DNA from 3 places in the Streptomyces lacaronensis genome. Region 2 is predicted to be linked to each of the others. Evidence: riboswitches for the same ligand, from Rfam matches in the RefSeq annotation. Region 2 holds a riboswitch; each other region holds the start of a gene.

Region 1 (5,199 bases), 4.8 Mb from region 2:
GGGTCGTCGAGCGACGCCTCCATACGCTCCATGTCCGTCGCGAAGTACGGGGAGATGTAGCCCTTGTCGAAGCGCATGCCCTCGGTGAGCTCGAGCTCGAGCCCGAAGGTCTGCGACTCCTCGACGGTGATGACACCTTCCTTGCCGACCTTGTCCATCGCCTCGGCGATGAGCTCGCCGATCTGGGTGTCGGCGGCGGAGATGGAGGCGGTGGAGGCGATCTGCTCCTTGGTCTCCACGTCCTTGGCCTGCTCGAGCAGCTGGGCGGAGACGGCCTCGACGGCCTTCTCGATACCGCGCTTGAGCGCCATCGGGTTGGCGCCCGCGGCGACGTTGCGGAGGCCTTCCTTGACCAGCGCCTGGGCCAGGACGGTCGCGGTCGTCGTGCCGTCACCGGCGACGTCGTCCGTCTTCTTCGCGACCTCCTTGACCAGCTCGGCGCCGATCTTCTCGTACGCGTCCTCGAGCTCGATCTCCTTGGCGATGGAAACACCATCGTTGGTGATCGTGGGGGCGCCCCACTTCTTCTCGAGGACGACGTTACGGCCCTTGGGGCCGAGGGTGACCTTGACGGCGTCGGCGAGCTGGTTCATCCCGCGCTCGAGGCCGCGCCGCGCCTCCTCGTCGAACGCGATGATTTTGGCCATGTGAAGTGGTCCTCCCAGAGACGGGGTGGATTGCTCCGGACCGCGCTGGCGCCCGCGACGGACGGCCTACCTGCCGCGCGGTTCCTTACCCCGCATGGCCTGGCGGGCCTCACCGACCCGGTCCTTCTGTCACTCTCAACGTCAGAGTGCTAACGCCAATGATTAGCACTCGGACCTATAGAGTGCAAGCGCCCGAAGGGCGTCCTTGGGGGGTGGTGGCCGGGTGACGGGTGGGCGCAAGCGCCCGAAGGGCGTCCTTGGGGGGTGGTGGCCGGGTGACGGGTGGGCGCAAGCGCCCGAAGGGGCGGTAGGGCATGGGGAGCCATGGCGCCAGGCATGCCGTAGGGTCCGTACCCTGCAGGCATGCCGAAGGGTCCGTACCCTGTTGGGGACACGGACCCTACGGACTTGTTCGTTTCAGCTGCGTCGCGTCGGCGCGTCAGCCTACGGCCACGCGGACCATGTCGGCCTGCGGGCCCTTCTGGCCCTGCGAGATCTCGAACTCGACCCGCTGGCCTTCCTCGAGGGTGCGGTACCCGTCCATCTGGATCGCGCTGTAGTGGACGAACACGTCCGCACCACCGTCGACCGCGATGAAGCCGTACCCCTTCTCCGCGTTGAACCACTTGACGGTGCCCTGAGCCATTCCTAACTCCCCTATTGCTGGCCCTTGCGCAGGACCGCACTCCGCGGACCCGGGTCAGACCTCACCCCCCGGATGTGGGGGGTGTGCGCCGGAACGCGTCGACCGCCGCTGAATGTATCCGTCCCAACGCCCTCTGCAACAGGTCAATCGGACGAGAATTCTGGGCACGGTCGAACGGTTAAAAGTGAGAAATTACGTGAAGTTCGGGCAAGCCGGGCCGGACATAAGGAACCAACCCGACAATTCGCGCTCACACTTTACGCACAACTTGACGAGTTCTCATATGTGGCTCCGACCCCGGAGCCGTCGGGGAATCCGGGCAACTGTATCGCGATTCCACAGACGGAATCGCCCCGTCCGGTTGTCCCCGGACGGGGCGATGCCAAAGGTGAGGAGGGGTGAGCGGGTGGACGCGGAGTCAGCAGCCGCCCGCGACCGCCGGGATGATCGAGATCCCGGCGCCGTCCGGGGTCGCCGTGGCCAGGCCGTCGGCGAAGCGGACGTCGTCGTCGTTGACGTAGACGTTCACGAAGCGGCGGAGCTTGCCGGTGTCGTCCAGGACGCGGGCCGAGATGCCCGCGTGGTTCTTCTCCAAGTCCGCCAGGACCTCGGCCAGGGTCGCGCCCACGGCGGAGACCTCGGCCTGGCCGCCGGTGTAGGTGCGCAGGATGGTCGGGATTCGGACGTTGACGCTCATGCGAGTCCAGCCTCTCGGAACGAGTCAAGGGTGGGGCGGATGATGGCGGAGGGACCCGTGGTGGGGGCCACCGCGTCGAGGGTCTTGAGGCCGTCGCCGGTGTTGAGCACGACGGTCGTCAGGGACGGGTCGAGCAGACCGTCCTCGATCAGCTTCTTGGTCACGCCGACGGTCACGCCGCCCGCGGTCTCCGCGAAGATCCCCTCGGTGCGGGCCAGCAGCTTGATGGCGTCGACGATCTGCTCGTCGTTCACGTCCTCCACCGCGCCGCCCGTACGGCGGGCGATGTCCAGGACGTACGGGCCGTCCGCGGGGTTGCCGATGGCCAGCGACTTGGCGATGGTCCGCGGCTTCTGCGGCCGGACGACGTCATGGCCCGCCTTGAAGGCGACGGAGACCGGGGAGCAGCCCTCGGCCTGGGCGCCGAAGATCTTGTAGGGCCTGTCCTCGACCAGCCCGATCGCGACCAGCTCCTTCAGCCCCTTGTCGATCTTGGTGAGCTGAGAGCCGGAGGCGATCGGGACGACGATCTGGTCCGGCAGCCGCCAGCCGAGCTGCTCGCAGATCTCGTACGCCAGGGTCTTGGAGCCCTCGCCGTAGTACGGCCGCAGATTGACGTTGACGAAGCCCCAGCCCTCGCCCGCCGGGTCGCCGATCAGCTCGCTGCAGAAGCGGTTGACGTCGTCGTAGTTGCCCTCGATGCCGACCAGCTCGCCGCCGTAGACCGCGGCCATGACGACCTTGCCCGCCTCCAGGTCGTGCGGGATGAAGACGCAGGAGCGGAAGCCCGCGCGGGCGGCCGCGGCGCCCACCGCACCGGCGAGGTTGCCAGTGGAGGAGCAGGAGAGGGTGGTGAAGCCGAAGGTGCGGGCGGCCTGGACGGCGATGGCGACGACCCGGTCCTTGAAGGAGTGGGTCGGGTTCCCGGAGTCGTCCTTGATGTGCAGCTCACCGGTGACGCCGAGCTCACGGGCGAGGTGGTCGGCCTTGACCAGCTTGGTGAAGCCGGGGTTCAGGCTCGGCAGATCCGCCACGTCCGCCGGGACGGGCAGCAGCGGGGCGTAGCGCCAGATGCTGTTCGGGCCGGCCTCGATCCGCCGGCGCAGCCCCTCCGGGTCGTCGGCCGGAAGCTCGTACGCGACCTCGAGGGGCCCGAAACAGGACTCGCACGCGAAGATCGGACCCAGCTCGAACCGCTCACCGCACTCCCGGCAGGACAATGCGACGGCGGGGCCGAAGGCACCGGAGGCGGAGGAAGTGGTTGAGCTTTCTACTGACTGCACAGCCATGGATGGCGAGGCCCTTTCTCCTCATCTTCCTCGCGACGCATTTCGCCACGAGACGGAATTGGCACCTTCCCGAGCTGGGAGCCTCGCTGCGGAATGCGAGATCAGCTGGAGGGTTGCCGGGGCTTCAACGGGCCGTTCCCTCTGCCCCTCTGGATGAGCGGTATGGCGCCGGGCGGGCCCGGGGCGTTTGTCGGCACGGGCTTCGCCGATACGTCGGTACCTCGGTAAACACCGAGGTCGACCCCGACATACGACGGCCATGTGCGTTGTTCAAGACTGTAACCGAAGGCCCGGATGGTTGAGCTAGCCGTCCGATGCGCGAGATGGATCACAGCGATCACAGCAGGGGAGACACACAGGTGCTGGATGAGGTGGAGCGCTGGCTGAAGCGTCGCTCCTGGTCTGCCGACGACCGTCCGCTGGATCGCCTGCTGGCCGCGAAGCGGGCCGCGGCGACGACGGTGAGCGTGGTCCTGCCCGCCCTGAACGAGGAGGCCACGGTCGGCGAGATCGCCGACACGATCCGGCGTGAGCTGATGGGCGAGGCGACGCCGCTGGTGGACGAGCTGGTGGTGGTGGACTCCGATTCCACGGACCGCACCGCCGAGGTCGCCGCGGCGGCGGGCGCCACCGTCGTCCCCCGCGACTCGCTGCTGCCCCGGCTGCCCGCGCTGCCCGGCAAGGGCGAGGTGCTGTGGCGGTCCCTGCTCGCCACGAGCGGCGACATCGTCTGCTTCATCGACGCCGACCTACGGGAATTCGAACCGCGCTTTGTCTCGGGGATCGTCGGTCCGCTGCTGACCGACCCCACGCTGGAGCTGGTCAAGGGCATGTACGACCGCCCGCTCGGCGAGGTGGCGGGCCAGGGCGGCCGGGTCACCGAGCTGGTCGCCCGCCCGCTGCTGAATCTGCACTGGCCCCAGTTGGCCGGATTCGTCCAGCCGCTGGGCGGGGAGTACGCGGCGCGCCGCTCGCTGCTGGAGCGGCTGCCCTTCCCGGTCGGCTACGGCGTCGAGCTCGGGCTGCTGGTCGACGCGCTGCACACGGTGGGGCTCGACGCGCTCGGCCAGGTGGACATCGGGGTACGCAAACACCGCCACCAGGACGGGCAGGCGCTCGGCCGGATGGCGGCCGCGATCTACCGAACCGCACAGCTGCGGCTGGCCCGGGGCCACTTGGTGCGGCCGCGGCTGACCCAGTTCGACCGGGGCGAGAACGGCTTCGAGCCGCGCACCACGGCCGTGGACACCGAGGAGCGGCCGCCGATGATCGAGATCCCGGAGTACACGGCGCGGCGCGCGGCGTGACGCCGGGCCGCGGCTCGGCGCCTCCGGAGGGGCAGCGCCTTGGCGGTTAGGGACGGATAGCGCGTTGGCGGTTACGTGGCCGGAACCGGAATAGCACCTACGGGGCAAGAAACCGTACGTACGTTTGCGCGGGGCCGCGCCTGGCTAGGCTCGCGACATGGCAGTTCCGCGCACCGCCCCGATCCTGGTCGCGTCCAACCGCGGCCCGGTCTCGTACACCCTGGGCGAGGACGGCTCGCTCACCGCCCGGCGCGGCGGTGGCGGGCTGGTCTCCGGGCTCAGCGCGATCGGCCCCGAGTCGGGCGGGGTGTGGGTGTGCGCGGCGCTCGGCGAGGGCGACCGCGAGGCGGCTCGGCGGGCCGGGGACAGCCATCTGAACCCCGGTGACACCGGCGGCCAGCAGGTGCGGATGCTCGACATCGCGCCGGACGTCTTCGCCGCCGCGTACAACGGTGTCGCCAATTCGGTGTTGTGGTTCATCCACCACCTGCTCTACCAGACCCCGGTCGAGCCGGTCTTCGACGCGGAGTTCGCCGAGCAGTGGGCGGCCTACGAGAGCTATAACGCTGCCTTCGCGGACGCGCTCGCCCAGGAGGCGGTGGACGAGGCCGTC
Region 2 (5,199 bases):
CGTCGGCTTCATATGCTCCGCGTGGTGCGCCAGCAGGGCACGGTCACCGCGGCCGCCGAGGCCCTGCACCTCACCCCGTCCGCGGTCTCCCACCACATGCGCGAGCTCGCGCGCGAGCTCAGGGTCCCGCTGCTGGAGCCGCACGGCCGCGGCGTCCGGCTGACCCCGGCCGGGCACCTGCTCATCGAGCACGCCGACGCGCTGCTGGCCCGGTGGGAGGAGGCGCGGGCGGAGCTGGAGTCCTACCGGGCGGGCATGACGGGACCGCTGCGCATCGCGGGCTTCACCACCGCGATCAGCGGCCTGATCGCCCCCGCGGCCGGGCGGCTGCGGCGCAGCCACCCCGACCTGCTGGTGCGGGTGCGCGAGTGCGACACCGAGGAGAGCATGGACCTGCTGGTGGCGGGCGAGGTGGATCTCGCGGTCGTGGAACCCATCGAGGGCGGGCCGCCGCCGGATGACGCGCGGTTCGAGCAGAGCCCCCTGTTGGAGGAGCCGCACATCATGCTGGTGCCGGCCGACCACCGGCTGGCGGGGGCGGTTTCGGTGCGGCTGGAGGACGCGGCGGCCGAGGACTGGATCGTCGCCGACGCGGGCACCTGCGACCACGCCCAGCGGGTGCGGATGCTGTGCGCGGCGGCCGGGTTCTCGCCGCGGATCGTGCACGCCGCCACCCACTGGTCGGCGGTCTGGTCGCTGGTCGGGAACGGGCTGGGCGTCTCGCTCATCCCGCGGCTGGCCGAGGGCCCGGCGGGCCAGGCGGTGGCGCGGGTGCCGGTGGCGGGCGAGAACATGCCGACGCGGCGGATCCTCACCTGCGTACGCCGGGGCAGCCTGCGGAACCCGCTGATCGACCTCGGGATACGGGCGCTGGAAGAGGCGGTGCGCCACCACCAGAGCCTGGACGACTGGCCCCGGACCGCCGCCTGACGGCGCACCATGACGCCCTCTCAGGACACCTGGACGTCCTCTCGGGGCCGGGGCCGGGGCCGCCTCGACGCCCTCTCAGGACACCTCGTCCTGGAGGGCCTCCGGAAGCGTGGTGTGGAAGGCCGGGTGGGCGTGCAGCCGCCGTACGTAGGCGCGCAGCCGCCCATGGCGGGAGACCCGGTCGGCCGCGTGGGCGTCCAGGAGGAGCCGGTGCTCGGTGTCCAGTTGGACCAGGGCCACCCACAGGTCCACATCGGCGGCGGTCAGCTCCTCGCCCAGGGCGTACGGCGCGGCCGTCAGCCGGCGGTCGAGCCGGCCGAGGGCGGTCAGCAGCCGCTCCAGCGCCGTCTGCCGGCACTCCGCCTCGGCTGCCGTCCCGGCCTGCCGGGCGGCGTGGATGATGTCCGCGTCGATGAGGTCGCGGAGGGCGTCGATGTCCGTTGCGAGGGCCGCCGGACGCAGCGGGGGGCGTCCGGTTCCGCTGTCGTCGCTCAGATGGCCGGCGAGGTCGCGCAGAATGTCGGGCGTGTGATTGCTGACGACGCGTCCGGTCCAGCGGTCGCACAGCGCGGGCGCGTCCACCGGTCCGCCGTAGCGGTGCCAGGTGGCCTCGTAGGCCCCGCGCAGTGCGGCGTACGCCTCGGGGGTGTCGTCCGGGAGCCCGACGAGGGTGGTGGCCACGGTGTCCCGCAGCCCGAGCAGATCGAGGGTGATGGAGACGCGCAGTGAGAGCGGACAGCTCGCGGAGAGATAGAGCCGATAGCGGTGCGGCACCGGATAGAAGCCACCGGCGAGGTCGACGCCGATGCGGCTGCGGAAGCGGTGCGGTGGCGCGGGTGGGGCGATCCGGGGGCGGGGCGAGCAGGGGTCGGGGTCGAGAAGAGCGGCGGGACCTGAACTGACCGGAAACGTCTCGGACATGGCTCTCCAGGGCAGTGACGAAAGGCCCCGGCCACCGCCGGTCGAGGGCGGCGCCGATGGCACGACGGAAGGGAAGCCCGCGCGGGGCGCCCGCCTGGACGGTGCCGGGACACACCCGACCCCCGGCGGCGCGGGACCGCGCTCGGTGACCGTGTCGGCTCGGGCCGACTCAGAGAGCTGGACTGGAGGCGCTGCAGATGCGCAGCAGATCGATGTGCAGCCGTCTGGTCAGGAGGTGGAGCCGGTGGAGCGGGGACAACGGACGGGGACACCGGCGGGCGCCGTCCCCGTGGCTGTCGGTCCTGGGCATCTCCACCGATCCCATCATCGGGGGCTCGCGAGGCAGCGAGACCGCGCTTGTCCCGTCCACGCCGACGGAACCTGGTCGTCACCCGGGGGCACCCCGTCGCGGGAGAAGGGTTGCCTGTCAACGAGCCGGGGCCGATGACCCACCTGAGCGGGGGTTCCGCACGGTGGGCGCTGACAATCGTGACCGTCCCTGACAGTGTCGTCGCGCTCCGCGAGGGCGTCAACCCATGCCGGAGCGGTCAACACCGCCCGGCGGTACGGCGGATGTACGGCGCCCCGGCGCGACCGGCTCGGCGGTGGCGCGACCGGCTCAGCGGAACGGCCGGTCCGGGCCGCCGGTGTCCCGCTCGATGAGGACCATGGCCGCGTCGTCCGCCAGCCGTCCCTCGGTGTGCCGGACCAGGGCGTGGCGCAGCCCGTCCAGGTACTCGGAGGGGGTGGCGCAGTCCAGCGTCTCCATGGTCCGGTGCAGCGGAAAGAACTCGTTGTCGTCGTTGCGGGCCTCGATCACCCCGTCGGTGTGCAGCAACACCCGGTCACCGGGCAGGAACGGAAAGGTCTCGACGCCGATCGCGGGCGGGCCGAGGAACTCCTCGAGGCCGAGCGGCGGCAGCGGGCGCGCCGGGTCCAGGGAGCGCACCTGGCGCTCGCGCATCACCAGGGGCGGCGGATGGCCGCGGTTGATCAGCTGGATCAGCGACTCGTCCGTCACCTGGGCGAGGAGCACGGTGACGAACTGCTCCTCCAGCTCCTGCGGATCCTGTAGCTGGGAGCGGTCCAGCAGCTCGTACTCGCGCGCCAGCGCGGCCGCACAGCGGTGCATCACCTCGGCGAGGTCCTGCTCGTAGTGCACCGCCTCCCGGAAGGCGCCCACGACGGCCGCGGCGGACCGCACCGCGGCCAGCCCCTTTCCCCGCACATCGCCGACGATCAGCCGCACTCCGTAGCGGGTGCACATCGCTTCGTAGAGGTCCCCGCCGATCTGCGCACCGCGCTCGGCCGCCAGATAGACGCTGGCGGTGTTCACCAGGCCCATCCGGGCGGGCAGCGGCCGCAGCACCACGTTCTGGGACACCTCGGCGATCCGGCGGATATGGGCCAGCTCGCGGTCCCGGCGCACCCGCACCGCGCTGGTCGCCACGCTCGCCACCGTCACCACCAGCAGGGCCAGCAGATTCGTGTACACCTGCGGGGTGCCCCAGGCGTCGTTGTGGATGGCGGTGATCGCGCTGACCACGCCCGCCAGCACCGCCACCCCGACGGTGCCGGCCGGCCCCATGGTCACCGCCGCCAGCGCCGGCGCCGGGGAGAGCAGGGGGCCGGTGTAGAGGGTGTGCGCGGGGGAGAGCTCGATGCTGAGTACCGCGGCCAGGACCAGGAACGGCAGACACCGTGTGATCGCGAACAGTTTCTGGCTGCGACCGCTCACCCCTGGGGCGGCGCGCATGAATCGCATAATTGGGTACTTTATCCGATGAAGGCTCCCGAACGGGGGTGCTCTCCACAACGCGCTACGGAAGCCCCGGGCGTAGCCTGACGCTATGCCCGAGCTTCCGGACGTCGAGGGGTTCCGGCGGACGCTCGCCTCCTGCGCCCAGGGCCACCGCGTCGAACGGGCGGAGGTGGCCGATGCGGGGGTGCTGCACGGGGTGACCGCGCAGCGCCTGAAGCGCGACCTCAAGGGCCGCCGCTTCGCGGCACCGCGCCGCCACGGCAAGTGGCTGATCGCCCCCACCGACGGGCCCACCGTCGTGCTCCACTTCGGTATGACCGGGCGGCTGGTCTGCGGGGCGGACTCCGAACCGGCCGGCCGGTTCCAGCGCGTCGCCTTCGATCTCGACGACGGCCACCGCCTCGGCTACGAGGACCAGCGCAAACTCAAGGGCATCTGGCTCGCCGCCACCGACGACGACATCGACCGGATCATCGGCGATCAGGGCCCGGACGCGCTCTCGCTGAGCCGGGCCGATCTGGACCGGCTGCTGGAGGGGCGGCGCGGACGCGTCAAGGCCACCCTGACCGACCAGGCCGTGATCGCCGGACTCGGCAATCTGCTCGGCGACGAGATCCTGTGGCACGCCCGGATCCATCCGCGGCGGCCGGTGAACGCGCTGACCGACGACGAGCGCCATGGGCTCCACAGCGCGCTGCGCGAGGTGCTGCGCGCCTCGGTACGGGCGGGGCGGGTGCCGGACGACCCGGACTGGCTCACCGGGCGGCGCGACGATCCGGATCCGCACTGCCCCCGCTGCGGCAATCCGCTGCGCCGCGGCCGGATCTCCGGGCGGACCAGCCTCTGGTGCCCCCACTGCCAGCGGGAGGACGCCTGACGCCCGACCGGGCCACCCGCGCCCCCGCGTCCCGCCTGCCCCTCCCGCCGTGGCCGGTGGTCAGGAGAGGTAGGCCGTGTAGGACATCACATCGCCCGCCTTCACCCGGTACTCGGGATCGTCCCGGGTGAAGGTCTCCTCGATGTCCAGCACCCCGCCGTCGTCCGGGTCGAGGACGATCAGGTAACGGCTCCCGGGGGTGCTGGTGAACCGGAATCCCTGTCCCTCCCGGCCGAGCCGGTCGGTGACCCTGCCCGCCGGGCGAAGCCCCTCGAGCCCGGAGAGCAGTGTGACGATGTCCGCCCTCTGGCGCGGTCCCGGGGTCCACACCGTGCGGAAGGACCCGATGGCCGAGAGCAGCTCTTCCGGGTCGCGGTCGGCGCCCGGGGACCAGACGGCGAGATACTCGCGCAGCGCGGAGGCACCGGCCGGGGGGTCCTCGAAGTAGCTCTGGTTGGCGCCGTTGATACCGGGTGGATAGTGCTCCTCGCTCAGCACCTTGCCGTCGTGGACCGTACGCGGCGGGGGACCGTCCTCGATCACCGGGCGGCCCGGATGGCGCGGGTCGGTGGCCACCTCCAGCGTGGAACCGCTGCCGTCCGCGTTCCAGCGGGTCAGCGACTCCCGGGGCAGTGTCACCGCGTCCTCACCCGATTTCATGCTCAGCGCCCAGCTCTGGAAATGGCTGCCCCGCTCGCTCTTCCCCGGG
Region 3 (5,199 bases), 6.7 Mb from region 2:
ACAAGGTGCTGCACGGCCGTGAGACCGGCATCATCAAGCGGCTGCCGCACGGCGAGTTCATCGAGGTCCACGAGCCGCTCCCGCAGGACCAGCTGCACGCGCTCACCCAGCACGAGCAGCCCGAGCCCTACGAGATCGGCCCGGCGGTCGACGAGAACGGGGTCAAGCGGAAGATAAAGCGCTCCCAGAAGCTCCGTTCGAAGCTCTCCAAGGGCTACTACGGCGGGGACAACGTCATTCCGAAGCCGACCCGAGAGGAGTACCACGAGATCACCAGCGGCCACGGCCACCACTGATCTCCCGGTACCCCTTCAGCGACCGGTTTCTTCATACAGCGACGCCACAGACCAGGGCCCCGGCCCGGACCACACGGTCCGGCCGGGGCCCCGGCCGTGCGGCCGATAGGCTTGCGACGGGCCGCTGAAGTGCGCGGACCCCTTCCCTGCCCACCCCCACGGATCCAGGAGCGGACCATGGACGTTGTGACCCCCGCCGGAGGCGACAGCACCGCGACGGCCCGCACCTGGCCGGACGTACTGAGCTTGCTGATCGCCGGTCGTGACCTCGATGCCGACGACACCGCCTGGGCCATGGACCGGATCATGCGGGGCGAGGCCACCGACGCCCAGATCGCCGGTTTCGCGATCGCGCTGCGCGCCAAGGGCGAGACGGTCTCCGAGGTGGCCGGTCTGGTGCGGGCGATGTACGAGCACGCCCGGGTGATCGAGGTGCCCGGGGCGACCGTGGACATCGTGGGCACCGGCGGCGACCGCGCCAAGACCGTCAACATCTCCACCATGTCCGCGCTGGTCGTCGCCGGTACCGGCGCACGGGTGGTCAAGCACGGCAACCGCGCCGCGTCCTCCGCCAGCGGCGCCTCGGATGTGCTGGAGAAGCTCGGCGTCAATCTGGACATCACCCCCGAGCGGGTGGTCGAGGTCGCCGAGGAGGCCGGGATCACCTTCTGCTTCGCGGTGAAGTTCCACCCGTCGCTGCGGCATGTCGCCTCGGCCCGGCGCGAGCTGGGCGTCGCCACCCCGTTCAACCTGCTCGGCCCGCTGACCAACCCGGCGAAGGTCACCTGCCAGGCGACCGGGGTCGCCGACGCCCGTATGGCGCCCATCATCGCCGGGGTGCTGGCCGAGCGGGGCTCCTCCGCACTGGTCGTCCGGGGTGACGACGGGCTGGATGAGCTCACCGTGACCACGACCTCCCAGGTGTGGGAGGTCCGGGACGGCGCCGTGCGCCAGGAGACCTTCGACCCCCGGGACGTGGGCGTCGAGCGGGCCCCCGTGGAGGCCCTGCGGGGCGCTGACGCCTCGTACAATGCCGATGTGGCCCGCCGGCTGCTGGCGGGCGAGCGGGGCCCGGTCCGGGACGCGGTGCTGCTGAACTCGGCGGCGGCGCTGGTGGCGCTCGAGCCGGACCCGGGGGACAAGCCCCTGACGGACCGCATCGGGGCGGGTGTCGCGCGGGCCGCCGAGTCGATTGACTCGGGCGTGGCGCGCGACGTCCTGGAGCGATGGGTCCGGGCCACTCACGCCTGAGCGCTCCGCTGGGAGTGCCCTGATATGCCGTCGATCGTCAGCGGCGCGGTCGTGGTCCGGCGAACGCCGTACGGCGCCCATGGTCTGTCCGGGATGCGGACAGGGCATGGGCGCCGGCGTCTGACATGGCATACTCCTGCCCAGGTCACGAGCGACAGCGACTACGGCCCCGGCCCGCTGTCCGGCAACCCTCCGTCCGTGGCGGGGTGCCCCGGGTGATGACCAGGCCGCCAGGCAGCGAGGCCGGCGGCAAGCGCGGACCCCTCGCACTAGGGGTCCTGGTGGTCGAGGGAGTTCTTCCGTGATGCAGCGAATGCGCTAGGGCCGAGCGGCCCGTCTCTCCTCAATGTGCTCCGCGCGGTGCGGCCGTGCGTCGAGCGATTCTCCGCGCCCTTACGGCTGGCTCGCCGCCGCCGTTTCCGTGCGCGTCACGCATTCCTTCGACCCCTTCGGGAGACTTCGCCATGTCCGCGCGCCCCGCTGCCACCGCCACCCTCTCTGCTACCGCCACCGCCTCTGCCACCGCTTCCACCTCCGCCGATTCCTCCGTCGCCGCCTGTGAGCCGCTGCCCGTGCTGGGCGGCGATGTCCTGGTCCCCCTGGTCACCGGTGGCGAGGTGACCTACGCGGCGCTCGACTACGCCGCCAGCGCCCCCGCGCTGCGGCGCGTCTGGGACGACATCGCCGCGTACGCGCCGTACTACGGCAGCGTGCACCGCGGGGCGGGCTACCTCTCGCAGCTGTCCACCGACCTCTTCGAGAACAGCCGTAAGGACGTCGCCGCCTTCCTGGGCTGCCGCGAGGACGACCAGGTCGTCTTCACCCGCTCCACCACCGATTCGCTCAACCTCCTGGCCGCCGCGGCACCTCCGGGCACCGAGGTCTTCGTCTTCGAGACCGAGCACCACGCCTCGCTGCTGCCGTGGGAGCAGCGGGAGGACGTCACCGTCCGCTACCTCAGCGCCCCGCGCTCCCCGCGGCAGGCGGTGGAGACGCTGGAGAAGGCGCTCGCGGGGCGCGCCGAGGGCCCGGCGCTGGTGTGCGTGACCGGCGCGTCCAATGTGACCGGCGAGCTGTGGCCGGTGCGGGAGCTGGCCGCGGCCGCGCACGCCCACGGCGCCCGTATCGTCCTGGACGCCGCGCAGCTGGCCCCGCACCACCCCGTGGACATCGCGGAGGCGGACGTCGACTGGGTGGCCTTCTCCGGGCACAAGCTGTACGCGCCCTTCGGGGCCGGGGTGCTGGCCGGACGGGCGGACTGGCTGCGGGAGGCCCGGCCGTATCTGGCGGGCGGCGGCGCCAGCCGTAAGGTCACGCGCAGGGACGACGGCGGCGTCGACGTCGAGTGGCACACCACCGCCGCCCGGCACGAGGCGGGCTCGCCGAACGTCATCGGCGTCTACGCGATCGCGTCGGCCTGCAAGGCGCTGACCGAGGCCGGTTTCGAGGGCCTGGTCGCCCGTGAGCGGCAGCTGATCGAGAAGGTGCGGGCGGGTCTTGCCGAGGTGCCCGAGGTGCGGGTGCTCTCGCTGTTCGGCGACGACGCGCCCCGGGTCGGCGTGCTGTCGTTCGTGGTGGAGGGCTGGAACAGCTCCCACTTCGCGGCGGCGCTCTCCGCGGAGTACGGCATCGGCGTACGCGACGGGCTGTTCTGCGCCCATCCGCTGGTCCGCACCCTGCTGGACAGCGAGCCCGACGAGCCGGGCGAGTGCGGCGCGCCCGAGGCCGCGCCGGGGGAGCGGTCGCTGAACGCGATCCGCGTCAGCTTCGGGGCGGGCACCCCGGACGAGCATGTGGAGCGGTTCGTGGGCGCGGTGAAGGAACTGGTGCGCGAGGGCGCCCGGTGGAGCTACCGCACGGAGGACGGCCGCTGCGTCCCCGACCGCGGCTGAGGCCCAATGGGCCTCCGGCCCAGGAGTCCGGGGCGGCCGGGCCCTGCGGGGATTCCGGCGGGGGCTCTTTCCCCACCCCGCCCCTTCCCACAACCAGGGGCTCCGCCCCTGGACCCCGGGAGATCGACGAGTCGGCCGTCGCCGCAGTGAGCGCCTGCTGCGGTGGGCTGATCGCGGTCGGCGCGCCGACGCGGCGGATGGCCGCGCGGAGGCCCGCGTGCATCCGGATCGTCCGGCACGGGTCCAGGGGCAGGGTCCCTATTTCGCTTGCCCCCTGGGTCCCGGGGGGTGGCGGGGTGGCCGTTGCTGTCGTGAATGCCTGCACCGGCGGGCTGGTCGCGGTGGGCGCCCCGGCGGGCGTCCGGGTTGTCCGGCCGGGGTTTGGGGCGGAGCCCCGGTTTTGCTTGGGCCCTGGGGTCCGGGGGGCGACGAGCCGATCGTCCCGCGATCAGTTCACCGGGGCCAGGGTGCCGACCGCGTCGCCCTGCGACGTGGCCGGGGGCTGGGGCGGAGCCCCCACGCGGCGGAGCCGCATATCGGTGCTGCCGGGAAGGGGCGGGGAGGGGCGGGGAGGGGAGCAGCCCGCCGCAGGCGTCACGCGCCGCCAGACACCCTCTAGGGACTGTCTCCAGTTGTGATCATTGGGCTTTCAGGATGCTGCTGATCCAGATGGTCGCTGCGCGGAGATGGAGTCCGGCGAGGTAGCTCTCGGGCGTCTTGTCGTAGCGGGTCGCGATGCCTCGCCAGTCCTTCATCCTGTTGATGGCCCGCTCGACCGTGTTGCGGTCGCGGTAGAGATCGGCATTGTGGGTGACGGGCCTGCCGCCCCGGCTGCCTTTCTTCCTGCGGTTGGCGGCCTGGTCCCTCTTCTCCGGGATGACTGCCTTGATGCGGCGTTTGCGCAGATGGGCTCGGTTGGCGCGGGAGGAGTAGGCCTTATCACCGGCCACGGCAGCCGGCCGGGTGCGGGGACGGCCGACCGGCAGACGGACCCGTACCTTGCTCAGAACCGGGATGAACTGCGGGCTGTCGGCGGCCTGTCCGGCGGTCAGAAGGAGCGCCATCGGCCGGCACCGCCGGTCGGCAGCCAGGTGGATCTTGCTGGTCAGCCCGCCGCGCGACCGTCCGAGCAGGGCGGCCTTCAGCCGGGCCCGCCGTCGCAAGCGGATGCGCCGGCGTTCGGCCCGGACCGGATCGCTTTCGCCGTCCTGCCCGCCTTGTCCCTGCGATGCTCCCCCTTTTGCGAGGCTGCCTCCTCGAGTGCGGCCAGAGTCTGTTCGCTGACCCGCATGCCGGCGGCGTCGTGATGGGCCCGCGCGGTGGTGGAGTCCACGCTGACCAGGGACATGTCGATCTCGTCCCTGCGGGCGGCCTCGGCGATCGCTTCGTCCAGCAGGGTCTGGAAGACGCCCGCGTCCCGCCATCGCATGAAGCGGTTGTAGACGGTCTGCCAGGCGCCGAACCGCTCGGGCATCTCTCTCCACTGGCTGCCGGTGCGGAACCGCCAGATCACCCCCTCGAACTGCTCACGCAGCCGCTCGGGGTACGGGCCGAACCTGCCGACCGGCAGGAACGGCTCGATGAACTCCCACTCAAGGTCGGTGAGTTGCGCACGCGTCACAGCACAGTCTTATCGGACCGGCCCCCACCCCGGGGCTTGATCACAACCGGAGACAGTCCCTAGCCGTCCAGGCCGATCGCGAACGCCGCCTCCAAGTCGTGCTGCGAGTACGTCCGGAAGGCGATGTGGGTCTCGGTCG

What was found. Region 2 has a riboswitch for S-adenosylmethionine ahead of ACMTAK_RS07665 (glutathione S-transferase C-terminal domain-containing protein). Riboswitches for the same ligand answer to the same signal wherever they lie in the genome.
Region 1: it holds a riboswitch for S-adenosylmethionine, as region 2 does, so the genes downstream of both, thrC (threonine synthase) here and ACMTAK_RS07665 (glutathione S-transferase C-terminal domain-containing protein) in region 2, are expected to answer to the same signal.
Region 3: it holds a riboswitch for S-adenosylmethionine, as region 2 does, so the genes downstream of both, ACMTAK_RS35975 (aminotransferase class V-fold PLP-dependent enzyme) here and ACMTAK_RS07665 (glutathione S-transferase C-terminal domain-containing protein) in region 2, are expected to answer to the same signal.

The regions. Positions count from the first base shown of each region.
Region 1 covers NZ_JBLHDK010000003.1:6,569,095-6,574,293, reverse strand. The annotation lists gene groL (chaperonin GroEL) at 1-647, opposite strand, end outside; gene ACMTAK_RS28615 (cold-shock protein) at 1,087-1,293, opposite strand; gene ACMTAK_RS28610 (MoaD/ThiS family protein) at 1,712-1,990, opposite strand; gene thrC (threonine synthase) at 1,987-3,279, opposite strand; SAM riboswitch class I at 3,298-3,439, opposite strand; gene ACMTAK_RS28600 (glucosyl-3-phosphoglycerate synthase) at 3,639-4,586, shown strand; gene ACMTAK_RS28595 (alpha,alpha-trehalose-phosphate synthase (UDP-forming)) at 4,744-5,199, shown strand, end outside.
Region 2 covers NZ_JBLHDK010000003.1:1,719,635-1,724,833, reverse strand. The annotation lists gene ACMTAK_RS07670 (LysR family transcriptional regulator) at 1-930, shown strand, start outside; gene ACMTAK_RS07665 (glutathione S-transferase C-terminal domain-containing protein) at 1,006-1,851, opposite strand; SAM riboswitch class IV at 2,200-2,346, opposite strand; gene ACMTAK_RS07660 (PP2C family protein-serine/threonine phosphatase) at 2,471-3,616, opposite strand; gene ACMTAK_RS07655 (Fpg/Nei family DNA glycosylase) at 3,702-4,490, shown strand; gene ACMTAK_RS07650 (CU044_5270 family protein) at 4,551-5,199, opposite strand, start outside.
Region 3 covers NZ_JBLHDK010000003.1:8,371,775-8,376,973, forward strand. The annotation lists gene qcrB (cytochrome bc1 complex cytochrome b subunit) at 1-296, shown strand, start outside; gene trpD (anthranilate phosphoribosyltransferase) at 474-1,547, shown strand; SAM riboswitch class IV at 1,691-1,809, shown strand; gene ACMTAK_RS35975 (aminotransferase class V-fold PLP-dependent enzyme) at 2,012-3,439, shown strand; partial or broken gene ACMTAK_RS35980 (IS5 family transposase) at 4,078-5,060, opposite strand; gene ACMTAK_RS35985 (Lrp/AsnC ligand binding domain-containing protein) at 5,120-5,199, opposite strand, start outside.